4 regions of the Pantoea sp. Ep11b genome follow, and region 4 is predicted to be linked to each of the others. Evidence: predicted binding sites of a transcription regulator. Region 4 holds the regulator's gene; each other region holds the start of a gene.
The links. The regulator PhoB, encoded in region 4, activates phosphate uptake and scavenging genes when phosphate is short. The targets are predictions, from matches to a motif close to CTGTCATAAAACTGNCNNAT.
Positions count from the first base shown of each region.

Region 1 (7,253 bases), 1.0 Mb from region 4:
TACGCAACCGGCCGGGATAACGCTGCTGCAGTTGCTGCATCAGCGGCAAAAAGCTCAGGTCGGCGGCGTAGCGCGCGGCATGGACCAGCACGATGTTTTCAAAGCGTTCCAGACCCTCGCCCTGCTGCAGCATCGACAGATAGGGACCAATCGCGGTGCCGGTGGCCAGCATCCACAAGGTTTTGCAATCCGGCACTTCATCCAGCACAAAAAATCCTGCCGCTTCTTTGGTAATCATCACCGGGTCGCCCGGCCGGAGCGCCTGAAGATGCGGACTCAGCTTGCCGTCCGGCACGGTAACCAGATAGAACTCCAGCAGATCATCGCTGGGGGCGTTGACGTAGGAGTAGGCGCGCTGAACCCGTTCACCGTCGATTTCCAGCGCGAGCTTGGCAAACTGCCCGGCGACAAAGGGATCGATGAGCGCGTTGACCCGGAGACTGAACAGCGCATCCGTCCAGTTTTTCACTTCCTTTACTTCCGCATTGACCCATTCAGCCATAATCACTCCCGGATTGTTGATTATTCAGGCAGGTCATTATTTTCGCGACTGCCCGCTGAGAATGCCAGTCTGCGGAGCGGCAAAGGCTCTAATCGTCAAACTGTTCTATTGTCTTTACAGGCTGGCCCATAAAATTGACAGCCGCAACCCCGGCCCTTTTTGCCCGCCTCTCGCTTTGTCACGCAATCCTGATATTTTGCCCGCCATAATCTGGTGACCAGCGGGTGAACCGCTGCTTAAACCTCCTTTCACAGAAAGATATTTTGCAGAATCATGATTAGTAAACTGGAAAATCGCCCGCTGCTGGTGATGCTCATTGTGCTGGTGGCCGTCGGGCAGATGGCTCAGACGATCTATGTCCCGGCGATGTCGGTAATGGCGGATGCCCTGAATGTGCGGGATGGTGCGCTGCAGCGTGTGATGGCTGCCTATCTGATGACCTATGGCGGATCCCAGCTGATCTACGGCCCGCTGTCGGACAGCGTCGGGCGGCGTCCGGTGATCCTGACGGGCATGCTGATCTTTATGATCGGCGCGGTCACTGCGCTGATGTCGACATCGCTCGACATGCTGGTGTTGGGCAGCGCGATTCAGGGGCTGGGAACCGGCGTGGCGGGCGTGATGGCGCGCACGATGCCGCGCGATCTCTATGAGGGGCACGCGCTGCGCCGCGCCAACAGCCTGCTTAACATGGGGATTCTGGTCAGCCCGCTGCTGGCGCCGGTTATTGGCGCGCTGCTGACCCAGCTCTTTGGCTGGCACGCCTGCTTTGCCTTCCTGCTGCTGCTCTGTCTGTCCGTCACCGGCGCGATGGCGCGCTGGCTGCCGGAAACCCGGCCTCAGAGCGGGGAAGTCACGCCTTTCTTCAGGCGCTACGTTCGCCTGCTGAGTGACGTCAATTTCGTCCGCTACATTGTGCTGCTGATTGGCGCACTGGCCGGGATCGCCGTCTTTGAGTCGAGCTGTGGGGTACTGCTCGGCGGCGTGCTTGGCCTGCCCAGCCTGACCGTCAGCATCCTGTTCATTCTGCCGATTCCGGCGGCGTTCTTTGGTGCCTGGTTCGCCGGGCGCGAGCAGGGCTCCTGGCACAGCCTGATGTGGTGGGGTGTGAACAGCTGCCTGCTGGCGGGCATCCTGATGTGGATCCCGGCATGGTTTGGCATCATGAATATCTGGACGCTGCTGGTGCCTGCGGCGCTGTTCTTCTTCGGGGCCGGGATGCTGTTCCCGCTGGCGACCTCCGGTGCGATGGAGCCTTATGCCTGGCTGGCGGGGAGTGCAGGCGCGCTGATTGGCGGGATGCAGAACCTGGGATCGGGCCTGGTGGCCTGGCTCTCTGCCCTGATGCCGCAGCGCGATCAGTTCAGCCTGGGGATGCTGATGTTCTTCACCGCGCTGGTGATGCTGCTCTGCTGGTTGCCGCTTTCTCGTCAGCCGGAGCGCGGCAACCAGCCGGTTACAGGATAAACGGATGGAGCGCCGGATCTTTACGGTCGAGGTAGTGAATCGACTGGATACGGCGGATGGTGCGTGATTTACCGCGGATCAGCAGGGTTTCGCTGGTGGCGATATTGCCCTGACGCGTGATGCCTTTCAGCAGCTCGCCACTGGTGATGCCGGTGGCAGCAAACACCACATTGTCGTTGCGCGCCATCTCACTCAGCGTCAGTTTTTTACCCGCTTCGATGCCCATCTCTGCACAGCGCTGTAGTTCCTGCTCACCGAGCCGGCGGTTTTCGGCGCTGTCGCCCTTCACATGATGCCGCGCCAGCAACCGGCCCTGCATATCGCCGTCCAGCGCGCGGATCACCGCCGCAGAGACCACCCCTTCCGGCGCGCCACCGATGCCATACATCACATCCACTTCGCTGTCCGGCATGCAGGTCAGAATCGAGGCCGCGACATCGCCATCCGGGAAAGTAAACACCCGCACCCCCAGCTGCTGGAGCTGGCCGATCAACGCGTCATGGCGGGGCTTTGCCAGAATGGAGACGGTAAGCTGCGACAGCGGCTTGTTCATCGCGATCGCAATATTGCGCAGGTTGGTTTCCAGAGGCTGATCGAGGTCAATCGCGCCGCGCGCCGCCGGGCCGACAATCAGTTTTTCCATGTACATATCGGGGGCGTGCAGGAAGCTTCCCTTGTCGCCCACGGCCATCACGGCCAGTGCATTCGCCTGACCCAGCGCCGTCATGCGGGTGCCCTCGATTGGATCGACCGCGATATCGACCGCGTCACCGCGACCCGTACCGACGCTTTCACCGATGTAAAGCATCGGCGCTTCGTCGATCTCGCCTTCACCGATCACAATCTGACCGTCTATTTCAATGGAGTTCAGGACATGACGCATGGCATGGACAGCCGCGCCATCGGCCGCATTTTTGTCGCCGCGTCCTAACCAGTGGTAGCCCGCCAGGGCGGCAGCTTCGGTTACGCGGGAAAATTCAATGGCAAGTTCTCGTTTCATGGCATCTACCTGACAAAAAACAGGCAGGCAGTGTAACACAGCGGGGCAGTGGGGCGGGGAAAGGCCCGCGACGATCGTCGCCGCGGGCCCCGATATTACTCCTGTTCTTCCCAGGCCTGAGCGCGGGCAACCGCTTTTTTCCAGCCGGCATAACGGAAGTTACGCTCGGTGGTTTCCAGGCTCGGGCGGAACTCACGTTCGATAACGGCTTTCGCACGCACTTCGTCCAGATCCTGCCAGAAGCCCACGGCCAGACCGGCCAGATAAGCAGAACCCAGCGCGGTCACTTCGCGGACTTCCGGGCGCTCAACGCGGGTGCCCAGAATGTCAGCCTGGAACTGCATCAGGAAATTGTTGGAGACCGCACCGCCATCCACACGCAGCGCCTGCAGGCGGGTGTTGGCATCGTTCTGCATCGCCTCCAGCACGTCGCGCGTCTGATAAGCGATAGACTCCAGCGTCGCGCGGATGATGTGGTTGGAGTTAGCACCACGGGTCAGACCGAAGATCGCGCCACGGGCATACGGGTCCCAGTAAGGCGCGCCCAGGCCGGTGAACGCCGGCACCATGTAGACGCCGTTGGTATCTTTGACTTTCATCGCGAAGTATTCAGAGTCAGCGGCTTCGCTGATCAGCTTCATCTCATCGCGCAGCCACTGAATAGAGGCACCGCCAATAAACACTGCACCTTCCAGCGCATAGTTCACTTCACCGCGCGGACCACAGGCAATGGTGGTCAGCAGGCCGTGCGTGGAGGTTACCGCTTCAGTCCCGGTGTTCATCAGCATAAAGCAGCCGGTGCCGTAGGTATTTTTCGCCATGCCAGGCTGAACACAGAGCTGGCCATACAGCGCGGCCTGCTGGTCACCGGCGATACCGGCGATTGGAATACGGGTGCCGCCCTTACCGCCGATGTTGGTCTGGCCGTAGACCTCTGAGGAGGACTTCACTTCCGGCAGCATTTCACGCGGGATATCCAGGATATCCAGCATGCGCTGATCCCACTCCAGCTTGTGAATGTTGAACATCATGGTACGGGAGGCGTTGGTGTAGTCAGTGATATGCACACGACCCTGCGTCATTTTCCAGACCAGCCAGGTATCCACGGTGCCGAACAGCAGCTCGCCACGTTTTGCACGCTCACGCGCACCCTCAACGTGATCCAGAATCCACTTCACTTTGGTGCCGGAGAAGTAGGGGTTAATCACCAGGCCGGTGGTGTGCTGGATGTACTCTTCCAGACCCTCTTTCTTCAGTTTGTTACAGTAGTCCGCAGTGCGCGGATCCTGCCAGACGATGGCGTTGTAGATCGGCTTGCCGCTCTCTTTTTCCCAGACAATCGCGGTTTCACGCTGGTTGGTGATACCGATTGCCGCAATCTCATCAGAGCGGATGTCGGCGTGCGCCAGCACTTCTACCAGTGTCGAGCTTTGCGACGCCCAGATATCCATTGGATCATGCTCAACCCAGCCCGCTTTCGGGTAGATCTGGGTAAATTCGCGCTGCGATACCGCGACGATATTTGAGTCGTGATCGAGGACCACGGCACGCGAACTGGTTGTGCCCTGATCGAGCGCGACAATATACTTTTTATCTGTTGTGGTAGTCATAAATTCAGTCCTGATGATAAAAGGTGAAACTTACGCTTTACGCTGCTGAGCGCGTGCAACGGGTTTGTCTGCCGGGGCATCTGCAGGTGCCTGCGCGATACCTGGCAGGTAGCGACCAATCAGAGTGCGATATCCTACTGCGCCCAGGCAGGCACCGACCAGCGGGCCAAAAACAGGGACCAGGAAGTAAGGAATATCTTTACCACCGCTAAACGCCACGTTACCCCAGCCTGCGATGAAGGCGAACAGCTTCGGTCCGAAATCACGCGCCGGGTTCAGGGCGAAGCCGGTCAGTGGACCCATCGAGCCGCCGATAACGGCAACCAGCAGGCCAATCAGCAGCGGTGCCATCGGGCCACGCGGAACGCCGTTGCCATCGTCGGTCAGCGCCATAATCACTGCCATCAGTACAGCGGTAATGACCATCTCGACCAGGAACGCCTGACCGACGCTGATGTGCGGGTTAGGATAGGTAGAGAAGATGCCCGCCAGATCCAGACTCTGAACGGTGCCACGCACCATCTGATGACTCTGCTCGTAATCGAAAAAGAGGCTGTAGTAAAGACCATAAACCAGCGCGGCCGCGCAGAATGCGCCGGCGACCTGCGCCAGAATGTAGGGCAGTACTTTACGACCGTCGAAGCTGGCGAACAGGCAGAGCGCGACCGTCACGGCAGGGTTCAGGTGTGCGCCTGAAACGCCTGCGGTCAGATACACCGCCATTGAGACGGCTAAGCCCCAGATAATGCAGATTTCCCACTGACCGAATGCGGCACCGGCGAGTTTCAGAGCAGCCACACAGCCTGCGCCAAAGAAGATTATCAAGCCTGTCCCCAGAAATTCGGCAATACACTGACCTTTGAGCGTGTTAGTTGTCTGACTCATAATAGTGGTTCCTGAAGCGAGGTTAAATTTTATCAGTTTTTGTTCTCAGTCCATGAGTCACCCAGCTTTGATGTAGGGCTGATGTGAATTTATCGTTAACGAACATAAACGAGAAATAGCGAAATCATTTTTTGTGTACTGTGTCATAAAAATGCGCGATTTCGCGTATTCCGGCTTTCTTTAACCACAATTCGCGCCCTGTTGCCGTGGGATCGGACCACGGCTGTTTTCTGCGACGCCCGGTTTCAGGGATTGACTGAAAAGTGTTACAGACTGCGCGCGCGGCGGCCACGTTGCTGGACTTGCGGGGTGAGGCTACATACAATCGGGACAACGTTGCTGGCTTAAGCTGGCATCATCAACGCCTTGCAGAATTTAGGAGAGGTCAGAAAGATGTCATTTGAAGTGTTTGAGAAACTGGAAGCGAAAGTACAGCAGGCGATTGATACCATCACCCTGTTGCAGATGGAAATCGAAGAGCTGAAAGAGCAGAACAACTCACTGCGTAACGATGCGCAACAGGTTGCGGGCAACCACGATGCACTGATGCGTGAAAATCAGCACCTGAAAGAAGAGCAGCATGTGTGGCAGGAACGTCTGCGTGCGCTGCTGGGAAAAATGGAAGAGGTTTGAAGCCTCAGCTGACGTGAAAAAACGGGTGCTCTGGCACCCGTTTTCATGTCTGCGCTATTCGATGTCCAGCGCGTCTTCTGACAGAATGATACCGGTATTGTCAGCGTAGAGATGGTCGCCGGAGAAGAAGGTGACGCCGCCGAAATTGACGCGCACATCGCTTTCGCCAATCCCTTCACCCGCTGCGCCAGCCGGGATCGCCGCAATGGCCTGAATGCCAATTTCCAGCTCTTCCAGCTCATCCACCTGCCGCACCGAACCGTACACGACCAGCCCTTCCCACTCGTTGGCCGCCGCCAGCTGCGCCAGCTGCGCATCCACCAGCGCCCGACGGACAGAGCCGCCGCCATCGATGACCAGTACCCGACCCCGGCCATTTTCTTCCAGCAGATCGTAAAGTAAGCCGTTGTCTTCAAAGCATTTCACTGTGGTAATCTGACCACCGAATGAAGTGCGCCCACCGAAGTTTGAAAAAAGCGGTTCAACAACATTCACTTCTTCATGGTAGATATCGCAGAGTTCAGATGTATCGTATTTCATAAGGGTTTCGTCTGTTTGCCACAGGAGAGGTAAGTATATCGCTATATGCAGATTGTTGGCAAAATCATCAGTATGAAAAAAGCATCGTTCGATCAAGAACATGCACAAAAAAGCCCAGCCGGGTGGGCTGGGCTTCTGAAAAGCATAAAGCGGTGAATCAGAGAATGAAGCGGCTCAGGTCTTCGTCTGCCACCAGCACATCCAGATGCTTGCCGACATACTCCGCATCGATGGTCACAGACTCACCGGAGCGATCGCTGGCGTCATAGGAGATATCTTCCATCAGACGCTCCAGCACGGTATGCAGACGACGCGCACCGATGTTTTCGGTGGTTTCGTTGACCTGCCACGCGGCTTCTGCGATGCGACGAATCCCCTCTTCGGTAAACTCAATGTTTACCCCTTCGGTGTTCATCAGCGCCTTGTACTGCACGGTAATCGAGGCATTCGGCTCGGTCAGAATGCGCTGGAAATCGTTCACGGTCAGCGCCTGCAGCTCAACACGAATCGGCAGACGACCCTGCAGTTCCGGGATCAGATCGGAAGGGCTGGCTACCTGGAACGCACCGGAGGCGATAAACAGGATGTGGTCCGTTTTCACCATGCCATGCTTGGT
Region 1 is NZ_CP160631.1:294,440-301,692, reverse strand. Features, by position in the region: gene fpr (ferredoxin--NADP(+) reductase) at 1-502, opposite strand, end outside; gene emrD (multidrug efflux MFS transporter EmrD) at 776-1,969, shown strand; gene glpX (class II fructose-bisphosphatase) at 1,959-2,969, opposite strand; gene glpK (glycerol kinase GlpK) at 3,065-4,579, opposite strand; gene AB1748_RS01465 (MIP/aquaporin family protein) at 4,610-5,464, opposite strand; gene zapB (cell division protein ZapB) at 5,858-6,097, shown strand; gene rraA (ribonuclease E activity regulator RraA) at 6,152-6,637, opposite strand; gene hslU (HslU--HslV peptidase ATPase subunit) at 6,795-7,253, opposite strand, start outside.
Region 1: AB1748_RS01465 (MIP/aquaporin family protein) is a predicted target of PhoB. The motif match lies at 5,605-5,624, and genes of this name have one in related genera.

Region 2 (7,253 bases), 320 kb from region 4:
ATCCCCGGCTGGTGCCGGTGTTGCCGGAATGGGAGGTCGAAGGCAATGAGCTGTGGCTGGTCTATCCGGGCCGCAAACTGCAGTCACCCGCGCTGGCACGCTTTATTGAGTTTGCGCTGCAGTCACCGGTATTCAGGGCGTTTTATCGCTGAGCATGAAATAAAGATTCCTGGCGTTTCCTCTAACTTTGATACCGGCAGCAGAAAATGATATTGCATTAATTATGATGGTCTTTCCTGTTCTTCTCAAAGGATGAGAAATGTTATGAAAGCTCAAAATTTAAAAAGTGCATGTATTAAAACTTTATCAAAAAGTGAAATTTACGATCAAAAAGAGTTTAACGGTGTAACAGCCCTTAAAACTATTCTGGGTCATGAAAATAAAGAGTTTGAAGCAGACTTTGTACTCAGAGGCAGTGATGTCAGCTGTAGTGCATCAGTTACCTGGTATGATGCCAGAGAGTCACACGAGAGCCGATCTGAATTCCGGCTTTATTATGAAGGCAATCCGGTGATGGAACTGGCAGAGCCCGGTGATAATATCGTTATTGGTTTTGATAGAAAAAAGACCTTAACCTGCATTCTGTTTAAAACACATGATGATGAGCATCAGGGACATATTGAGCAGTGGACGCCGCTGTAACAAAATAAAAAAGGGAAGCATCCGCTTCCCTTTTAATATTCATCCGACGCTTACTTCGTCATACGCTTGTACTTGATGCGCTTCGGCTCCAGCGCGTCTGCGCCGAGGGTACGCTTCTTGTACTCTTCATATTCGGTAAAGTTACCTTCGAAGAATTCGATTTTACCCTCATCCTGATAATCCAGAATGTGAGTCGCGATACGGTCCAGGAACCAGCGGTCATGCGAGATGACCATGGCACAGCCCGGGAACTCCAGCAGGGCGTTTTCCAGCGCGCGCAGGGTTTCGATGTCCAGGTCGTTGGTTGGCTCATCGAGCAGCAGCATGTTGCCGCCTACCTGCAGCAGTTTCGCCAGGTGCAGACGACCGCGTTCACCGCCCGACAGTTCACCGACGCGTTTACCCTGATCGACGCCTTTGAAGTTAAAGCGGCCGACATAGGCGCGGCTTGGCATCTCGGTGTTACCGATACGCATAATGTCCTGACCGCCGGAAACCTCTTCCCATACGGTTTTGGAATTGTCCATGCTGTCGCGGAACTGATCGACGGAGGCCAGCTTCACGGTTTCACCCAGCACGATGCTGCCGGAATCGGGCTGCTCCTGACCGGACATCATACGGAACAGCGTCGATTTACCCGCGCCGTTCGGACCGATTATCCCGACAATCGCGCCTTTTGGCACAGAGAACGAGAGATCATCAATCAGCACACGATCGCCGTATGATTTACGCAGGTTGCTGACTTCCAGCACTTTGTCACCCAGACGGGCACCTGGCGGAATGAACAGTTCGTTGGTTTCGTTACGCTTCTGGTAGTCGGTGTTATTCAGCTCTTCAAAGCGTGCCAGACGGGCTTTGCCTTTAGACTGCTGGCCTTTTGGTCCTTTACGAACCCACTCCAGCTCTTTCTCGATCGACTTGCGGCGAGCGGCTTCGGTAGAGGCTTCCTGTGCCAGACGTGCATCTTTCTGCTCCAGCCAGGAGGAGTAGTTGCCTTCCCACGGAATGCCTTCGCCGCGGTCCAGCTCCAGAATCCAGCCCGCCACGTTATCCAGGAAGTAACGGTCGTGCGTAATCGCCACGACGGTGCCTTCGAAGTCATGCAGGAAGCGCTCCAGCCAGGCGACAGATTCGGCGTCCAGGTGGTTGGTCGGTTCGTCCAGCAGCAGCATGTCTGGTTTTTCCAGCAGCAGGCGGCAGAGGGCGACGCGGCGACGTTCACCACCGGAGAGGTTCGCGATTTTCGCATCCCAGTCTGGCAGGCGCAGCGCATCGGCCGCACGTTCCAGCTGCGTATTCAGGTTGTGACCGTCGTGCGCCTGGATAATCTCTTCCAGACGACCCTGTTCAGCGGCCAGCTTGTCGAAGTCTGCATCCTCTTCGGCGTACAGGGCATAGACTTCGTCGAGGCGCTTCAGCGCGCCAACCACTTCGGACATCGCCTCTTCCACCGACTCACGCACGGTGTGTTCAAGATTCAGCTGCGGCTCCTGCGGCAGGTAGCCAATCTTGATGCCGGGCTGTGGACGCGCTTCCCCTTCGATATCTTTATCGATGCCGGCCATGATGCGCAGCAGGGTAGATTTACCCGCACCGTTCAGACCGAGGACGCCGATTTTTGCGCCAGGGAAGAAGCTGAGCGAGATGTTTTTCAGGATATGACGCTTCGGCGGAACCACTTTGCCGACGCGATGCATGCTATAGACGAATTGAGCCACGTTGGTTTGAGCCTCTGGGTCTTGGTCGTTGGAATGATGTCGAAGTTTAGCCTTTTTCACCGTCTAATCCCAGCCGGGGGGCGGCGAATATTACCCAGGCCGGGGAATCGCGGACGGTGCAGAGCGTCACCGTCTGATTTCAGTGCCGCCAGGCGGACAGGCAGGGATCAGGGCAGGCGCAGCGGTATCGCCTGCTGGGCCAGCCAGTGTTGCAACGCCTGATCGGGCGCGCTGTCGCTGACCAGCAGATCAAAGCGCTGCAGTTCGGCGATACGGGCGGGCAGCACCTTGCCATATTTGCTGCTGTCGGCCACCAGCACCGACTTGCGGGCGCGCAGCATGGCGTGATGTTTCATCATCAGCTCATTGGTGTTGTAGCAGGTCGCACCCTGATCTTTATCGATGCCAGCGGCAGAGATAAAGGCCAGCGTCGGACAGAGATCATCCAGGATGGTGTGCACGCCAATCGGCGTAAACAGGGCATTGTCAGCGTGAAATTCACCGCCGCTCAGGATCACGTTGCAGGCCGGTTTCTCCTTCAGCGTCAGAAAGGTGTTCATGGCGCAGCAGATGGCGGTAAACGCGAGGGTATCGGGGATCGCATCCACGATGTAGGGGAGGGTGGTGCCGCAGTCAAAAAAGACCGTATCGTTCTCCGCGATCAGGCTGGCTGCGGCCTGAGCCAGCCGCTGTTTTCGGGCGGCATTCTGCCCATGCTGATCGCTGACAAAATAGTGGCTGGCGTGACTTTTCGGATCGCTGACGATGTAGCCGCCCAGCAGAACGATGCTGGAAGCGGGCTCGGTTAAGTCGCGCCGCACCGTCATCTCTGAGACGCCCAGAAGCTGAGCCGCATCTTTCAGATGCAGTTTATCGGTGCGTTTCAGCGCCTGCGTCAGCTTGTGAATGCGTTCGTCGCGCCGGGTTTCCATGGTCATCTCTCTGTTACCTATCCTGCAGTGCGGAACAAGGACGCCGTAACCGGCGTTATATCGCGACAAACCTCACAGATTTGAATGAGTTGCGTCTCATCCGCCAGGCTGGCAATCAATCTTACCCGCAATCCTTAAGGGCCGCAAACCTGCGCTGCGCGGTCAGCGCCGTGTCACATCCCTGGCGCAGGCGGGCGGGGAGAGGCGCGTCTCCCGCGTAGCCGGTGATGTTATCTTGTTATAATAATAACATTAACCTTTCCTTTCAGCGCCGCATTTTCCCGCCGGCTGCCGCTTCAGGATGTGGTTTTTGTCACATATTTAACCTTTAAGAAAGGTTATTGTTAATTTATTAACATTCAGGTTTGCAACACATCCGGGAGAAACCGTTATGACAATCGCGGTGATCGGCTCAAATATGGTCGATCTGATTACGTATACCAACAGTCTGCCAAAAGCGGGCGAAACCCTCGAAGCTCCCGATTTTGCCATCGGCTGCGGCGGCAAAGGTGCCAACCAGGCGGTCGCGGCGGCAAAAATGGGCGGCCGCGTGATGATGGTCAGCAAGGTCGGCGACGATCTCTTCGCGCCCAACACCGTGGCCAATCTGCAACAGCAGGGTGTCGACACGCGCTATGTGACGACCGCCACAGGCACCTCCAGCGGCGTGGCCCCTATCTTTGTCGATGACCAGTCGCAGAACCGCATTCTGATTATCAAGGGCGCCAACCAGCAGCTGAAACCGGCGGATATCGACGACGCGGCAGAGGCTCTGAAAGCCTGTGCGCTGATCATTCTGCAGCTGGAGATCCCACTGGAAACGGTCTACTACGCCATTGATTTTGCCCGCCGGCATCAGATCCGGGTGATCCTCAATCCGGCGCCGGCCGTCGCCACGCTGGACATCGACTATGCCTGCAAATGTGATTTCTTTATGCCCAATGAAACCGAGCTGGAGATCCTGACCGGCCTGCCGGTCAGCAGCGATGAAGAGGTGATGCTTGCCGGGCAGTCGCTGCTGAAGCGCGGCCTCAAAAATCTGATCATCACTCTGGGCAGCCGGGGATCGATCTGGATGAGCGGCGATCGGGTTCATCGTGTGGCCGCTACGCCGGTTCAGGCGGTGGACACCAGCGGCGCAGGCGATGCCTTTATCGGCTGCTTTGCATATCTGCTGACCGAAACCGGTGATGTGGCCGCCGCCATGGCGCAGGCGTCTGCTTATGCCGCCTGCAGCGTTACCGGGCGTGGCACCCAGCGTGCTTACCCCACCGCCGAGTGTTTTCAGCGTTTTCTTAACCTTAACTGAGGTTCTGCTATGCAACAGAAAATAGTGCAGCAATCTGATGGCTATCTGAATAAAACGCCGCTGTTCCAGTTCATTCTGCTGTCATGCCTCTTTCCGCTATGGGGCTGTGCGGCGAGTCTCAACGATATTCTGATCACCCAGTTTAAAAGCGTCTTTGCCCTCAGCGACTTCGCCAGTGCGCTGGTGCAGAGCGCCTTTTATGGCGGCTATTTTCTGATTGCGATCCCGGCTTCGCTGGTGATCCGCAGAACCAGCTACAAAATGGCGATCATGATCGGCCTGGCGCTCTACATCGCAGGCTGCATCGTCTTTTACCCGGCGTCACACATGGCGACCTACACCATGTTCCTGGCGGCAATTTTTGCTATCGCCATTGGCCTGAGTTTCCTGGAAACCGCGGCCAATACCTACAGTTCGATGATTGGCCACCGTGATCACGCCACGCTGCGCCTCAACGTCAGCCAGACCTTCTATCCGATTGGTGCACTGATGGGGATTGTGCTGGGCAAATATCTGGTGTTTCAGGAAGGAGGCAGCCTGGAGAGCCAGATGGCGGGCATGACGGCGGAGCAGGTGCATGCTTTCCGGCTGACCATGCTGGAACATACGCTGGAGCCCTACAAATATCTGGTGATGGTGCTGGTGGTCGTGATGTTGCTGTTTATGTTCACCCGCTATCCGCACTGCAAGCCGGAAAGCCATGCGAAATCGCGCCCGTCACTGGGTGAGACCTTTCGCTATCTGGCCACTAACCGCCACTTTAAACGCGGGATCGTGACCCAGTTCCTCTATGTTGGCATGCAGGTGGCGGTCTGGTCGTTTACGATTCGTCTGGCGCTGACGCTGGGCGCAGCCAACGAGCGTCACGCCTCTGACTTTATGATCTACAGCTTCATCGGCTTCTTTATCGGTAAGTTCGTAGCGAATTTCCTGATGGCCCGTTTCCGTGCCGAAAAGGTGCTGATCGCCTATTCCGTGCTGGGCGTGCTGACGCTGGCCTATGTGATGCTGGTGCCGGACTTCACCGCCGTCTACGCCGCCGTTTTTGTCAGCGTGCTGTTTGGTCCCTGCTGGGCCACCATCTACGCAGGCACCCTGGCGACGGTAGACAACAAATATACCGAGGTGGCGGGCGCGTTTATCGTAATGGCGATTGTGGGCGCCGCCTTCGTTCCGGCGCTGCAGGGGCTGGTCTCTGACACACTGGGATCGATGCAGCTGGCGTTTGGCGTCTCGCTGCTCTGCTTCGCCTGGGTCGGCTTCTATTTCTATGGCGAGCTGCGTCATAAAAAGCAGCCGGTTGCGAGCGGGCGTCTGGTGGAGGAGTTGCCATGAAAACCCGTTTGCCCCTGGCGCGTGACCAGTTTCACCCCACGCCGTCGACGCTGCTGGAGAGCGAGGCGTTCCGGGTTGAACTGTTTCGCTACCCGTCAGGCATTGAGGCGGTACGCCTTCATAACCGTCGCGGCAGCGTAACCGTGCTGCCGTTTCTTGGGCAGATGATCTGGGAAGTGCAGTTCGACGGACATAACCTGACGATGGGCCACAGTTTCAGGCAGCCGCTGCCAGCCCGTTCGATCATTGATACCTATGGCTGTTTTGCGTTTCATTCGGGGCTGCTGGCTAACGGCTGTCCTGCGCCAGAGGACGATCATCCGCTGCATGGCGAGATGGCCTGCGCCCGTATGGACAGCGCCTGGCTGGTGCTGGAGGATCAGACGCTGTCGCTGGAAGGGGAGTATGACTATGTAAAAGGCTTTGGTCATCACTATCTGGCTGCACCGGCCGTGCGTCTTCAGGCCGATCGCCCGCGGCTGACGATCGACATGACTGTTACCAATCTGGCCGGTGCGCCGATGCCGCTGCAGTACATGTGTCACATCAACAGCGCGTGGATCGATCAGGGGCGCTTCCGGCAGTCGATCCCCGATCGGGCCTTTCAGCTGCGGCAGTCGATCCCTGCGCATCTGCGGCCGACGCCCGCCTGGCGCGACTATACGGATCGGCTGGCGCGCGATCCGCTGGCTCTGCAGCAGCTTGATCAGCCGCAGCTCTGCGACCCGGAGATCGTCTTTTTCGCGGACGATCTGCCGCAGTATGGCGATGAGGTGCAGTTTGAGCTGCATGCGCCGCAGGGCTACGCGCTGATGACGCGCTTCTCCACCGCGCAGTTCCCGCACGCCACCCGCTGGCTGCTGCATAATCCCGACCAGCAGGTAGCGGCCTATATCCTGCCCGCCACCTGCCGGCCGGAAGGCTTTCTGGCGGCACAGCAGGCAGGTACGCTGATCACCCTGAAACCGGGCGAACAGCGCCACTTCTCCGTCGAAACGGGCCTGCTCTGATCGCCGGTTAAATCGCCACGAGGCCGCGCACACCCTCTGCTTCCATGGTGTCGCCGCGGCCACGCTGCACGATCTCCCCGCGCGACATCACCAGATAGCTGTCCGCCAGCTCGGCGGCGAAATCGTAAAACTGCTCGACCAGCAGGATCGCCATATCCCCGCGCTGCGCCAGCTGGCGGATCACTGCGCCGATCTCTTTGATCACGGAGGGCTGGATCCCCTCTGTGGGTTCATCCAGGATCAGTAGCTGAGGGCGACAGGCCAGCGCCCGGCCGATCGCCAGTTGCTGCTGCTGACCGCCCGAAAG
Region 2 is NZ_CP160631.1:973,930-981,182, forward strand. Features, by position in the region: gene AB1748_RS04515 (LysR family transcriptional regulator) at 1-152, shown strand, start outside; gene AB1748_RS04520 (type II restriction endonuclease) at 265-642, shown strand; gene ettA (energy-dependent translational throttle protein EttA) at 693-2,360, opposite strand; gene deoR (DNA-binding transcriptional repressor DeoR) at 2,528-3,292, opposite strand; gene rbsK (ribokinase) at 3,684-4,601, shown strand; gene fucP (L-fucose:H+ symporter permease) at 4,611-5,936, shown strand; gene AB1748_RS04545 (aldose 1-epimerase family protein) at 5,933-6,946, shown strand; gene urtE (urea ABC transporter ATP-binding subunit UrtE) at 6,954-7,253, opposite strand, start outside.
Region 2: rbsK (ribokinase) is a predicted target of PhoB. The motif match lies at 3,463-3,482, and genes of this name have one in related genera.

Region 3 (7,253 bases), 1.1 Mb from region 4:
CCTGATGATGACCACACACGACCAGGTCGACATCATATTTCTTAATCGCATCCACCAGCACCTGCCCCAGGTCGCCGCTGCCGCTCAGCGTCTCACTGACAGGATAACCTGCCGCGTCTGACAACCCTTTCAGCGCGGTATGGGTCTCTTCGGAGATCCGCTTCTGCATATCCCCCAGATTGACATCGATCAGGCCGGTGTAGAGGTCGGAGTAATTCACATCAACGTGAATCAGGGAAATTCTGGCATCGTAGGGGCGAGCCAGCGAGACGGCCTTATCCACCAGCAACTGACTTTCCGGGGAAAGGTCTACTGCAATCAGGATGTGTTTATAAGCCATGATAAAACTCCTTTCACGAGATTAAGGATGGCATCCAGTGTTCCTGCCGCGTCACAGCTTAGCGAAATCCCTTGCGCGAGCGGGCGATGAGCGCCACCAACGTGTCTGCCTGCGTTGCAGGTGATGATGTTGTTATCCCCTGAGTATAGCCTTCTCTCACCGCAAATGCTGCCGTTGCCGCCTGGCTTGTGCAGCAGATCAAGGCTGTTCAGAATTTACTCGCGCTGAACGAAAATCATCGTTGGAAAAAATGTAAAGATTTCTCCTACACTGAAAAAAGGCGGTCCGATTCGCAGCCGCTCAGGGGGTCGAAAACTTTGGCAGTCCGGTGATTCAGTGGCGGGTTATATCGGCAGGCGGGCTCAGTGCATGATGCGGGGTCTGTGGCTGCGATTCCGGCCGGGAGGGGGAGAAAATGATCAGCACTATTGCACTTTTCTGGGCGCTTTGTGTGGTATGTATCGTAAATATGGCGCGCTATTTTTCATCGCTGCGCGCGCTGCTGGCGGTTCTGCGGGGCTGTGATCCGCTGCTGTATCAGTATGTCGATGGTGCGGGATTTTTCACTTCTCACGGCCAGCCGAGCAAACAGGTGCGGCTGGTGACCTATATCTGGGCAAAGCGTTACCTTGACCACCATGATGATGAATTCATCCGGCGCTGTGAGCGGGTTAGAGGACAGTTTATTCTGACCAGTGCACTGTGCGGGCTGGTGGTGATCAGTCTGGTGGGACTGGCGATCTGGCATTAAAAAAGAGCGACCTGAGTCGCCCTTTTTCGCGGAGATTACACCAGTTTCAGGGCAATCCAGTAGAGCGAACCGGAGAGCAGAATACAGACCGGCAGGGTGAAGACCCACGCCATAGCGATATTCTTGATGGTCCGGCTCTGCAATCCGCCGCCGTCGACCAGCATCGTACCGGCCACCGAAGAGGAGAGGATGTGCGTGGTGGAGACAGGCATCCCGGTGTAGCTGGCAATGCCAATCGACAGCGCGGCGGTCACCTGCGCTGACATACCCTGCGCATAGGTCATCCCTTTTTTACCAATCTTCTCACCGATGGTGGTGGCAACACGGCGCCAGCCAATCATCGTACCGGTGCCCAGCGCCAGCGCGACGGCCACAATAATCCAGATCGGCGCATACTCGATGGTGCCAAGCAGGTCGCTTTTCAGTTTGTTGAGGAAGCGTTTGTCATCCGCTGAGGTTTCCGGCAGACGGGCTGCTTTATCGGCGGTATCAGAGATACAGAGCAGCAGGCGACGCATATGACCGCGCTGGTCTACGGTCAGCTGGTCGTAGCTCTGCAGATTGTTCAGCAGCACCTGTGCACCCTGTACCGCCTGCAGTGTCCGCGCGCTGTCACAGTGGAACTCTTTCGGGCTGCTCGCAGGCACTTCTTCCGGTGTTGGCAGCGCAGGCGGTGCCATCTGGATGATGTGCGTCAGCGATGCGTTATGCTGCTGATAGTACTGCTCCAGATGATTGACCGCATCGCGGGTACGCGTGATGTCATAACCGGAGGCGTTCATATTGACCACAAAACCGGCCGGTGCTACCCCGATCAATACCAGCATGATCAGGCCAATTCCTTTCTGACCATCGTTCGCGCCGTGCGAGTAGCTCACGCCAATTGCCGAAACAATCAGGGCGATACGGGTCCAGAACGGTGGCTTTTTCTTGCCGTCGATCTTCTCGCGGTCAGCAGGCGTCATATGAATGCGCGCCCGCTTTTTGGTGTTGCTCCAGTAGCGGCGCAGAATAAAGATCAGGCCACCCGCCAGCACCAGACCGACAATCGGCGACAGGATCAGCGAGAGGAAGATATTCAGCACTTTCGGGATGTTGAGCGCATCAACGACCGAGGTTCCGCTCATCAGAGCATTGGTCAGGCCGATACCGATGATAGCGCCGATCAGCGTATGGGAGCTGGAGGCAGGCAGCCCGAGATACCAGGTACCGAGGTTCCAGATAATCGCCGCCAGCAGCATAGAGAACACCATGGCGAGACCGTGCGCCGATCCAACATTCAGCAGCAGATCGGTGGGAAGCATGTGAACGATAGCGTATGCGACGCTCAATCCACCGAGCAGTACGCCAAGGAAGTTGAATACACCGGCCATGACCACAGCAAGCTGGGCCCGCATGGCACGGGTATAGATGACCGTCGCAACTGCGTTGGCCGTGTCGTGAAAACCGTTGATTGCTTCGTAAAACAATACAAACAGCAGGGCAAGAACCAATAACAGGCTAGTACTGAGGTCTAGACCAGCAAACAAATGTAGCATAAACGTTACGCCATTTTTGGAGGACATGAACGCGGCGCATTATCCGCGACAACGTGCGGTATGGGAAAGCAAAATATAGTTCTGATTTGACCTTTCGTCGTAAGAGTAACAGTCAGCTGGGTGAAAAAGGGTCAGATATCAGTCAGATACAATATGACACATTTACGGCAATTTTTTGACGCTGGCGTCTCCGTGAGCAGATCACTACAATCTGCGCCTTTCCAGTAAAGTGAGTGAACCGCAGTGGAACAGTTTGACGTTATCATCATTGGTGCCGGTGCCGCAGGGCTGTTCTGTGCCGCTCAGGCCGGGCAGCGGGGGCGCCGCGTGTTACTGCTGGATAATGGCAAAAAGCCCGGACGCAAGATTCTGATGTCTGGCGGTGGCCGCTGCAATTTCACCAATCTCTACACCGAACCGGCGGCCTATCTGTCGCACAATCCCCACTTCTGTAAATCCGCGCTGGCGCGTTACACCCAGTGGGATTTTATCGATCTGGTGAATCGCCACGGCATCGCCTGGCATGAGAAAACCCTGGGTCAGCTCTTCTGCGACGACTCGGCGCAGCAGATTGTCGATCTGCTGCTGGCCGAATGCGACAAAGGGAACGTGACGCTGCGGCTGCGCAGCGAGGTGCTTAGCGTGGCGCGCGACGACAGCGGTTATACGCTGCAACTCAACGGCAGCACGGTTCAGGCGCAGAAGCTGGTGATCGCCAGCGGCGGTCTGTCGATGCCAGGCCTGGGTGCCTCGCCGTTTGGCTATAAAATCGCGGAGCAGTTCGGCCTGAGCGTCTATCCGACGCGGGCGGCGCTGGTGCCCTTTACCCTGCATAAACCGCTGCTGGAGCAGTTACAGACGCTGTCAGGCGTTGCGCTGGATACCACCATCGACGCGCAGGATGGCACCCGCTTTAAAGAGGCGATGCTGTTCACCCACCGAGGCCTCTCCGGCCCGGCGGTGTTGCAGATCTCCAGCTACTGGCTGCCGGGTGAGTTCGTTACGATCGATCTGTCGCCCGCTACGCCGCTGGAGGCGTTTCTGACGGCCCAGCGCAACGCGCACCCGAACCTGAGCCTGAAAAACAGCCTGGCGAAGATCCTGCCGAAGCGGCTGGTGGAAGTATTACAGGGGATGAAGAGGGTGCCGGATGTCACCCTGAAGCAGCTTAACAGCAGACAGCAGAGCGAGCTGGCGCAGGCGCTGCACGCCTGGCGCATCCAGCCCAATGGCACCGAGGGCTACCGGACGGCGGAAGTGACGCTCGGCGGCGTCGATACCACCCAACTCTCCTCAAAAACGATGGAGGCGCGCACGATGCCGGGACTCTACTTTATCGGTGAAGTCGCCGATGTCACCGGCTGGCTGGGCGGTTATAACTTCCAGTGGGCCTGGAGTTCCGCCTGGGCCTGCGCCCAGGCGTTGTAAGCCGGTTTACCAGCGCTGATGCACATGCGGTGCAATTTTCTCCTGATAGATCTGCTTCAGCGCGGTCATTGTCTCCGCAGAGAGCGCCTCAACGTCACTGGCGCGGGCGTTGGCTTCCGCCTGCTCACGGTTCTTCGCGCCAGGGATCACCACGCTGACATCCTCATTCATCAGGATCCAGCGCAGCGCAAACATCGCCATCGTGATATCACCCGGCACCAGCCGCCGAATCTCCTCGACCGCCTCCAGGGCAACCTCGTACGGCACGCCTGAGAAGGTCTCGCCTTTATCGAACGCTTCACCATTACGGTTAAAGCTGCGGTGATCGTCCGCAGCGAACACGCTGTCGGCGCGCATCTTACCGGTCAGCAGGCCAGAGGCCAGCGGCACACGGGCGATGATTGCCACTTCACGTTGTTTCGCTTCGCGTAGCAGCCGTTCCGCCGGACGCTGGCGGAAAATGTTGTAGATCAGCTGAATCGACGAGACGTTGGGAAATTCCAGCGCTTTCAGACCTTCCTCGACCTTTTCAACGGACACGCCGTAATGACGGATCTTCCCGGCGGCCACCATCTCATCCATTACCGCGAACACGTCCGGATTGTAGTAAACCTCGGTGGGCGGGCAGTGCAGCTGCACCAGATCCAGGGTGTCGGTCTGCAGATTTTCCCGTGAGCGGTCGATAAAGGCGTTGAGGTTTTCTGCCGTGTAGCCCTTGGCGACGTGGGGCGAGAGGCGACGGCCCAGCTTGGTGGCCACAAACGGGCGTTCCCCGCCGCGCGCCTTCAGCACCTCAGCAATGATTTTTTCGGAGCGGCCATCGCCATAGACATCGGCGGTATCAATAAAGGTTATGCCCGCATCCAGCGCAGCGTTGAGGGCTGCTCTGGCATCCTCCAGGCTCACTTCTCCCCAGGTGCCGCCAATGGCCCATGCGCCAAAACCAATTTCAGAGACGCGCTGACCGGTACGGCCCAGTGTTCGTAGTTTCATGCAAACATTCCTCGATGCGTTTCAGACAGGGTGACAGAAGAGGGCTAACCATTGAGCTTAGCGCTTTCCGGCGCAGAGGCGACCGGATGATGCGGCAGATCGTCGCGGTGCAGCGCATCGGCAGGCTGCTGGTAACGTTGACGTTTTCCGGGAAAAACGGCGGCGTTCGGGCCTTCACCGCTTCGCTAATTAATTGATTTTAAGAAATTTCACCTGAAATTAAACAGGCGAGAGTGTGGATTCGGTCACATACTTCATGTTTTCAGGCTACCAGGTGGATCGCCATGTTTAAATTTATTTCGTCGGTCTTTGCCAGTCCCGAGAAGTTTCTGCAGATCATGAGCCGTCAGGATATCAACGACTCGATCGCGGAAGGTGAGCGGATCATCATTGATGAGAACGGCAATATCTCAGTCAATACGCTGAGCGAGGAAGTCCATGAAGATTTTGCCCGCCATGTGAACACGTTAAAGGGAGTATGAGGTGGGTACCGCGATATTTATGGTGTTGATGGTCAGTGGTTACTGGTATACCAGCCGTGATTTAAACAGCCGCTTTAAAATCCGCCGCTCGTCAGGCTGGGATGTCTACTTCCTGGTGGCGCTCTACGGCTGTATCTTCGTTCTGCAGGGGGTATTCGCGACCGGGCTGGTCTGGCTGCTGCTGCTCTGCGTCTCCGGCATCGCCAATGCCGTACAGATGATCCCTGGCGTCCATCTGAAGTGGCAGGTGGAGTTTATGAACTGGAGCTTTCTCGGCATCCAGGCACCGGTGGTGGTCATGCTCGCCTTTGCCATTCTGCTCTGCCTCTATCGCTCGAACTGGGCAGGCAGCGCGCGGCTCAACGTCTCCGGTCGTAAAGATCTCTATCAGCGCCTTTCGCGCTCCAACGGCGTAGAGCAGTTGCTGTTTCAGTGCATGGAAGAGGGGGAGCTGGCGTGGATTACCCTGAAGTCACGCCGTATCTATATCGGCATGGTGCACGCCTCCACCTTTGAGTATGAGAGCACCAAGAACATTGTGCTGATCCCGATGCTGAGCGGGTATCGCGACAGCAAGACGCTGAAGCTGGCGGTGGAGCACAACTACAGCAAATGGTACGCCGAGCACAACATCACGCTCGACTCATCGCCTAAGGATGCAATGTCGTTCCGCAAAGTGATCATGGTTGACCAGATTGAGAGCCTGTCGCTGTTCGATCCTGCCAGTGCCACCGCGCTCTCCATGGGACATCCCCAGGAGGTCGAAAAGAGCCAGGGCACCGAGGATGGCGACCGCCCGGATGCAGAAAGCCGGGACACGCCGGATTAAACCGTTCCATGGGTTCCTCTGACCGCAGGCCAGAGGACAATCAGATACATTGACCTCTCCCTACCCGCGCGCTGCCCTGGCAGAGGCGCACTCTCCGCCAGACAGCACACCTGGCCATGGCCTGAGCGGATTAGCGGTTAAGCTTGTCATGAGACAATCAACCAGGAGTGAATATGGCTCAGCAAAAAGAGATTCTGATTATTGGTGCATCGCGCGGCATTGGTCTGGCCGTCGCCCGGGCGTTTGCCGATGAGGGCTGGCAGGTTACGGCCACGCACCGCAGCGGCATACCGGCGCAGGGCAACCACTCTGGCATCCGATGGCATGCGCTGGAGATGACCGACACGGCGGCGGTACAGCAGCTTGCCGGCCAGCTGCATAAAGGGACGTTTGCGGCGATGCTGATCAACGCCGGGATCAGCGGCCCTGCGCATCAGTCGCTGTTACAGAGTGACGATCAGGCGCTGGCACAGCTGTTCCTGACCAATACGATTGCACCGGTGCGCACTGCAGAGATCCTGCTGCCGCTGTTGCAGCCGGAGGGCGTGCTGGCGATCACCTCCTCGCAGCTCGGCAGCCTGAACGAAAACCCCACGGCGCAGATGCCGATCTACGCGGCCAGCAAAGCCGCGCTGAATATGCTGAGCCGCACGCTGACAGGCGCGGTTGACGCGCAGCGCGGGACGCTGCTGACGCTGCATCCCGGCTGGGTAAAAACGGATATGGGCGGTGAGAGTGCGCCCCTGACCGCCGAAGAGAGCGCAGCGGGCATTGTTCAGCAGCTCGCCCACTGGCGGGGGCGCGGTGGCCATCACTATGTCGACTACGCTGGCCAGACGCTGCAATGGTAGGCTGACGCGGGGCGGTTACGCCCCGATATCACGCAGTGCTT
Region 3 is NZ_CP160631.1:185,664-192,916, reverse strand. Features, by position in the region: gene uspA (universal stress protein UspA) at 1-340, opposite strand, end outside; gene uspB (universal stress protein UspB) at 756-1,091, shown strand; gene pitA (inorganic phosphate transporter PitA) at 1,127-2,629, opposite strand; gene AB1748_RS00995 (NAD(P)/FAD-dependent oxidoreductase) at 2,873-4,057, shown strand; gene AB1748_RS00990 (aldo/keto reductase) at 4,064-5,050, opposite strand; gene AB1748_RS00985 (hypothetical protein) at 5,335-5,532, shown strand; gene AB1748_RS00980 (hypothetical protein) at 5,534-6,361, shown strand; gene AB1748_RS00975 (SDR family oxidoreductase) at 6,535-7,212, shown strand; gene AB1748_RS00970 (sugar porter family MFS transporter) at 7,228-7,253, opposite strand, start outside.
Region 3: pitA (inorganic phosphate transporter PitA) is a predicted target of PhoB. The motif match lies at 2,781-2,800, and genes of this name have one in related genera.

Region 4 (7,253 bases):
CGCGTGCGCGGTTCTGGCTCCAGAAGGCGCGCCAGGCTTCCCCTTTGATCTCAAACTCTACTTCGGCGAGACATTCCGCGCAGTCGCGGGTCATCAGCGCATTCTGGCTCTGGGATATCGCTCCCAGGCGCGGCGTCTGGTGATAGAGCGCCAGGCAGATGGCGTCGAGCAGGGTGGTTTTACCGGCCCCGGTGGCACCGGTAATGGCGAACAGGCCGTTGCTGGCAAAAGGTTCGGCACGGAAGTCGATGAACCATTCACCGCGCAGGGCATTGAGGTTTTTAAACCGGAGCGTGAGGATCTTCATTGCGTCTCTTCCATGGCGGCCAGCGTCTGGCGGAACAGGGTGGTCATCTCGTCAATCTGCGTCTCATCCAGCGCCTCATCCAGCGCCAGGCGGCGGGCGAAAACCTCCTCCACCTTCAGCTCATTCAGGGTTTCATTGTCGAGCCGCGCCAGGCTCTGCTGCCGCTGTTCACGGCTGCGGCGAAGCAGCAGGACCTCCACCGGCAGCGCGGCGGTCAGGCTCTCGACCTGCCGCTGCAGGTCACTGAGGTACTCCTGGGTGGTGACTTCGATGTCGAGCCAGGTGGGCTTCGCCTGCTGAACTGCGCTGAAGGCGTTGAGCTGCTCGGCGATCTGCGCCAGCGATCCTTTCAGCATCCGCATCGGCTGCGTCTGCGGCACCACCAGTGGCGTGACGGATTGCAGACCACTGGCCGCCAGCTCGAGCAGAAAAACGCTTTTTTCGCTGCCCAGCTCGTCAAAACTCAGTGGAATCGGCGAGCCGCTGTAGCGGATATGCTCGCTGCCCGCAACGCGCTGAGCGCGATGGATATGGCCCAGCGCGATATAGTCAGCCGCCGGGAAGGCGCTGGCGGGGAAGGCGTCCAGCGTGCCGATATAGATGTCGCGCACCGAATCGCTCTGGCTGACGCCGACGGTGGTGAGATGGCCGGTCGCGATGATCGGCAGCGCATGGCCCAGCGCCTGCGCGGCGGCGAAACGCTGCTGATAGTGATCGGCGATCGCCTCCAGCAGCGAGGTCTGCTTGTCACGTCCCGACTGGCCCGCCCGGCTGCGCAGGATATCGCGCGGACGCAGATAGGGAATGGCGCAGAGCAGTGCGCCCGGCTCGCCCTGGCGGGTCCTGAGCAGCAGCACGTCGTCATTCTCCTGCGGCGTGGCGATCACCCGGGTATTGAGACAGGCGAGCAGTTCACGCGACTCATTCAGCGTGGCAACGGAGTCGTGGTTGCCCGCCAGCACGACCAGCTGGCAGCCCGTCGGCTGCAGTGCGACTACAAAGCGGTTAAACATCTCGCGGGCATAGCTGGGCGGCGTCCCGGTGTCGAAGAGATCGCCCGCGATAATCAGCGCATCCACCTGATGCTGTTCTATCTGGAGCAGCAGCCAGTCGAGAAACGCCTGATGTTCCGCCGCCCGGCTTTTGTTGTAGAAGAACTGCCCCAGATGCCAGTCCGCAGTGTGAATAATGCGCATGATGAGTCCCTGCCGTTATGATTCGCCCGGCGATTATACGGGCTCTGCGGCCAAAGCAAAAAAATGTCGTGGCCCTGTCATAAATGATTACCCACGAGGTTACAGGCAGGTTATGTTTTTCATAAAAGTGTCACAAATCTGACGCATAATGGCGCCGCGAATCTCAGTGACAGCCGTCATAATCTGCAGGAGTAATAATGGCTAAGCGCATTCTGGTTGTGGAGGATGAAGCCCCCATCCGCGAAATGTTGTGTTTTGTTCTGGAGCAGAACGACTATCAGCCGATTGAGGCGGAAGATTATGACAGCGCCGTGGGCAAGCTGATTGAACCCTGGCCCGACCTGATTTTACTGGACTGGATGTTACCCGGCGGCAGCGGCATTCAGTTTATCAAACACCTGAAACGCGAAGCGATGACGCGCGATATTCCGGTGATGATGCTCACCGCGCGCGGTGAAGAGGAAGATCGGGTGCGCGGGCTGGAAGTCGGCGCCGATGATTACATCACCAAGCCCTTTTCGCCGAAAGAGCTGATGGCGCGGATCAAGGCGGTGATGCGGCGTATTTCGCCGATGGCCGTGGAAGAGGTGATTGAGATGCAGGGGCTGAGTCTGGATCCCTCCTCACATCGCGTGATGTCCGAAACCACGCCGCTGGAAATGGGCCCTACCGAATATAAACTGCTGCACTTCTTTATGACCCACCCGGAACGGGTTTACAGCCGCGAACAGCTGCTCAACCACGTCTGGGGCACCAATGTCTATGTGGAAGATCGTACGGTTGATGTCCACATTCGCCGTTTGCGTAAAGCGCTGGAACTCTCCGGCCACGATCGCATGGTACAAACCGTTCGTGGAACAGGGTATCGTTTCTCTGCCCGCTACTAAACGGAGCTTTTACCGTGCTGGAACGCCTCTCCTGGAAGAGATTACTTGCAGAACTGCTGCTGGCCTGCCTGCCGGGGCTGCTGCTGGGCCTGCTGACCGGCGGCCTGGCCTGGTGGCTGCTGCTGAGCGTACTGGCGGTGCTGTTGTGGCACTTTCACAATCTGATGCGGCTGTCGCACTGGCTGTGGCTTGACCGCACCATGACGCCGCCCGCCGGGCGTGCCAGCTGGGAACCGCTGTTTTATGGCCTCTATCAGATGCAGCTGCGAAACCGGCGGCGGCGGCGCGAACTGGGTAATCTGATCAAGCGTTTCCGCAGCGGGGCGGAGTCGCTGCCGGATGCGGTGATCCTGACGACGGAAGAGGGAACGATTTTCTGGTGCAACGGGCTGGCGCAGCAGCATCTTGGCCTGCGGTGGCCGGAAGATAATGGCCAGAATATCCTCAATCTCCTGCGTTATCCTGAGTTTTCCCGCTATCTCCGTCAGCGCGATTTTGACAAGCCGCTGACGCTGGTGCTCAACAACAAACTGCACATGGAGTTTCGCGTGATGCCCTACAGCGAAGGGCAGTGGCTGCTGGTGGCGCGTGATGTCACGCAGATGCACCAGCTGGAGGGCGCGCGCCGCAACTTCTTTGCCAACGTCAGCCATGAGCTGCGCACACCACTCACGGTGCTGCAGGGTTATCTGGAGATGATGAACGACGCGGTGATGAGTGAACCTTCGCGCAGTAAAGCGCTGCACACCATGTCAGAGCAGACGCGGCGGATGGACAGTCTGGTTAAGCAACTGCTGACGCTGTCGCGCATTGAGGCCGCGCCGGCCATCGATCTGAAAGAGAAGGTGGACGTACCGGTGATGCTGAAACTGCTGCAGCATGAGGCGGCGACGCTGAGCGGTGGCCGCCACGAGATCCATTTCCACACCGATCCCCATCTTAAGGTGTTCGGCAACGACGAGCAGTTGCGCAGCGCCATCTCCAATCTGGTTTACAACGCCGTCAATCACACGCCTGCGGGCACGCGGATCGATATCAGCTGGCTGCGCAGCAAACAGGGCGCGACCCTGCGGGTGTGCGATAACGGGCCGGGTATTGCGGCAGAGCATATTCCGCGGCTGACCGAGCGTTTCTATCGCGTCGATAAAGCGCGCTCCCGGGCCACCGGCGGCAGCGGGCTGGGGCTGGCGATTGTGAAACATGCGCTGAGCCACCACAACGCGCGGCTCGACATTACCAGCGTGCCATACAGCGAGACCTGTTTTACCTTTACGCTGCCGGCAAGGTTGATTGTCAGCGGCATGATGCAGGAGAATGCCGTTCATTAATCGCTGCCGGATCTCCCTGATGCGCCTCCTTCTTTTACTGATTGTGACTCTGCTGCCGGGCCTGGCGTTTGCCCAGCCCGGTGCGCTTTCCGGCAACCTCAGCAGCGTGGGCTCTGATACGCTCGGCTATCTGATGACGCTGTGGAGCGAAGATTTCAGCCGTCAGGTGCCGGGCGTTAACGTACAGGTGCAGGCCTCGGGTTCTTCTACTGCCCCGACCGCGCTGGCTGCGGGAGCGGCGCAGCTCGGTCCGATGAGCCGCCCGATGCAGGCCGATGAACGTCAGGCCTTTGAAACGCGTTACGGCTATCCTCCGCTGGCCGTACCGGTGGCGATGGATGCGCTGGTGGTGGTGGTCAATCAGCGCAACCCGCTGCAGCAGATCGCACCCCGCCAGCTCGACGCCATCTTTTCGGTGACCCGCCTGTGTGGCGCCCGCGATGTGCCGCTGCGCTGGGGCGATCTCGGCTTAACCGGGGCGCAGTGGCGCAGCCGTCCGATTCAGCGCTATGGCCGTAACTCCGCCTCCGGCACCTGGGGATTCTTCAAGCAGCAGGCGCTGTGCCGGGGCGATTTTCGCAGCGACGTCGCGGAGTTTCCCGGCTCGGCGGCGGTGGTGCAGGCCGTCGCCGGAAATTCACGCAGCATCGGCTACGCCAGTTTCGGCTTTCACCTCAGCGGGGTAAAAATGCTGGCAGTGACCAACGATCAGGGGCAGGCCATCGTCCCGGATGCGGACGCCATCCGCAGTGGCCGCTACCCCTGGGCGCGTCCGCTCTACCTTTACGTCAATAAAGCGCCCGGTAAACCGCTACCGCCACTGGTGGCCGCCTTCCTGCAGCAGGTACTCTCGGCGCAGGGACAGCGGCGCGTCAGCGAGGCTGGCTATCTGCCGCTGTCGGAAAGCCAGATCGCCCAGGCGCGGGCCTCCCTGCAATAGCCCAACATGAATTAATTTCATCATCGCTGAATTTTCTTCAGTTGCAGCCGCGCCGCGTGCGTGACACTCTGTGTTCAGACATTTAGCCATCCAGATGGCTATTTATATCAGAATGCAACTATTTCCTGCCGTCATTACCGGCAGGCGAGAAAGGAGTGATCATGCAAAGAGAAACCGCCCCGTTCCGTGCCGACACCGTCGGCAGTTTCCTGCGACCTGCCGCCATCAAACAGGCGCGCGAACAGTTTGCCGCCGGTGAGATCGCTGCCGCTGCGTTGCGTAAGGTCGAAGATGAGGCGATTCGTGATGTGGTCGCGAAACAGCGTGAAAATGGCCTGAAGGTGGTCACGGATGGGGAGTTTCGTCGCGGCTGGTGGCACTTCGATTTCTTCTATGGCCTGCAGGGCGTTGAGCGTTATGAGGCGGAGCAGGGCATTCAGTTTAATGGCGTGCAGACCAAAGCGCAGGGCGTGAAAGTGGTCGGCAAACTGGGCTTCCCGGCCGATCACCCGATGCTCGACCATTTCCGCTTCCTGCAGAGCATTGCCGGCGATGCGGTGCCGAAGATGACCATTCCCAGCCCCAGCGTGCTGCACTTCCGTGGCGGCCGCAAAGTCATTGACGCGGAGGTTTACCCGGATCTGGCCGATTACTTCAGCGATCTGGCGCAGACCTACAAGGCGGCTATCCGGGCGTTTTATGACGCGGGCTGCCGCTATCTGCAACTGGATGACACCGTCTGGGCCTATCTCTGTTCTGAGGATCAGAAGCGCGACATCCGGGCGCGCGGCGACGATCCGGAGCAGCTGGCGCAGATTTATGCTCAGGTACTGAATAGCGCACTGGACGATAAACCTGCCGATCTGACCGTGGGCCTGCATGTCTGTCGCGGCAATTTCCGCTCCACCTGGATTTCAGAGGGCGGTTACGGGCCGGTAGCGGAAATCCTGTTCGGCAGCGTAAATGTGGATGCGTTTTTCCTGGAGTATGACAACGCCCGCTCTGGTGGCTTCGAGCCACTGCGGTTTGTTAAGCCCGGCCATCAGCAGGTGGTGCTGGGGCTGATCACCACCAAACTGGGTGATCTGGAAGATCCGGCGCAGGTGAAAATCCGGCTGGAGGAGGCGGCGCAGTATGTCAGTCTGGATCAGATCTGCCTCAGCCCGCAGTGTGGTTTTGCCTCGACGGAAGAGGGTAACAGCCTGAGCGAAGCCGAGCAGTGGCAGAAGATCCGTTTAGTGGTCGATATCGCCAGAGAGGTCTGGTAGTGCTGTAACGTTGTGCAGACAGGCGCGTAAAACGCGCCTTTTGTGTATCTGAACGGTCGTTTATGCGGGGATTTCTCACGGCCTGACGACTTTTCAGGCACATCATCTTGTGTGCCTGCTGAAAAAATCAACGCTATCCTCTGCCTTTTGGAAAAAAGGCGGGATAACCTTCTGGTTTTCCGATCCCGTATTGCCTTTCGCCGCTATAAACGTTTTACTTAGCGCCGTTGTCGATCCACCCCTCTGTAAACAGAATAACAGCAGATTAAACCACCTGCGCGCCAGCCCGAAGCGGACACCGTGCTCTGACAGTGTACGTCGTCGCGGTTCAGACGCAGCGAGGGGGACAACACGAACTCAACTTCCACCGCAACATCAGTGACAGGCCGTATGACACATCGTTTAACTTCGAAGGACATTCTCGCGCTGGGCTTTATGACATTTGCCCTGTTCGTTGGCGCGGGTAACATCATTTTCCCGCCCATGGTTGGTATTCAGTCTGGTGAACACGTCTGGACTGCCGCAATAGGCTTTCTGATCACGGCTGTCGGCCTGCCCGTCATGACCGTGATCGCGCTGGCTCGTGTGGGCGGCGGCGTGGATGCGCTCAGCACCCCGATTGGCAAAGTGGCGGGCATCGTGCTGGCGACCGTCTGCTATCTGGCTGTTGGCCCGCTGTTTGCCACCCCGCGCACCGCAACGGTCTCGTTTGAGATGGGGATCGCCCCGCTGACCGGTGAAGGCTGGCTGCCGCTGTTTATCTACAGCCTGATCTACTTCGTGCTGGTCATTGGCGTGTCGCTCTATCCCGGCAAACTGCTGGATACCGTGGGCCACTTCCTGGCGCCACTGAAAATTATCGCCCTGACCGTGCTCGGTGTGGCCGCGCTGCTCTGGCCGGCAGGCGGAACCATTACGGCGACCGCCGACTATCAGCGTGCGGCCTTCTCCAGCGGTTTCGTTAATGGTTATCTGACCATGGATACCCTGGGCGCCCTGGTCTTCGGCATCGTGATTGTGAACGCGGCCCGCTCCCGTGGCGTGGAAAATGCGGCGCTGCTGACCCGCTATACCGTGCTGGCGGGCCTGATCGCCGGTCTGGGCCTGACGCTGGTCTACCTCTGCCTGTTCAAACTGGGCGCAGGCAGTGGCGCGCTGGTGGATCAAAACGCCAACGGCGCCGCGATCCTGCATGCCTATGTTCAGCACACCTTTGGCGATATGGGCAGCTTCTTCCTGGCCGCGCTGATCTTCGTCGCCTGTATGGTGACCGCCGTGGGCCTGACCTGTGCCTGTGCGGAATTTTTTGCGCAATACCTGCCATTGT
Region 4 is NZ_CP160631.1:1,293,720-1,300,972, forward strand. Features, by position in the region: gene AB1748_RS05985 (AAA family ATPase) at 1-307, opposite strand, end outside; gene sbcD (exonuclease subunit SbcD) at 304-1,503, opposite strand; gene phoB (phosphate response regulator transcription factor PhoB) at 1,701-2,390, shown strand; gene phoR (phosphate regulon sensor histidine kinase PhoR) at 2,405-3,718, shown strand; gene AB1748_RS06005 (PstS family phosphate ABC transporter substrate-binding protein) at 3,738-4,658, shown strand; gene AB1748_RS06010 (cobalamin-independent methionine synthase II family protein) at 4,820-5,926, shown strand; gene brnQ (branched-chain amino acid transporter carrier protein BrnQ) at 6,317-7,253, shown strand, end outside.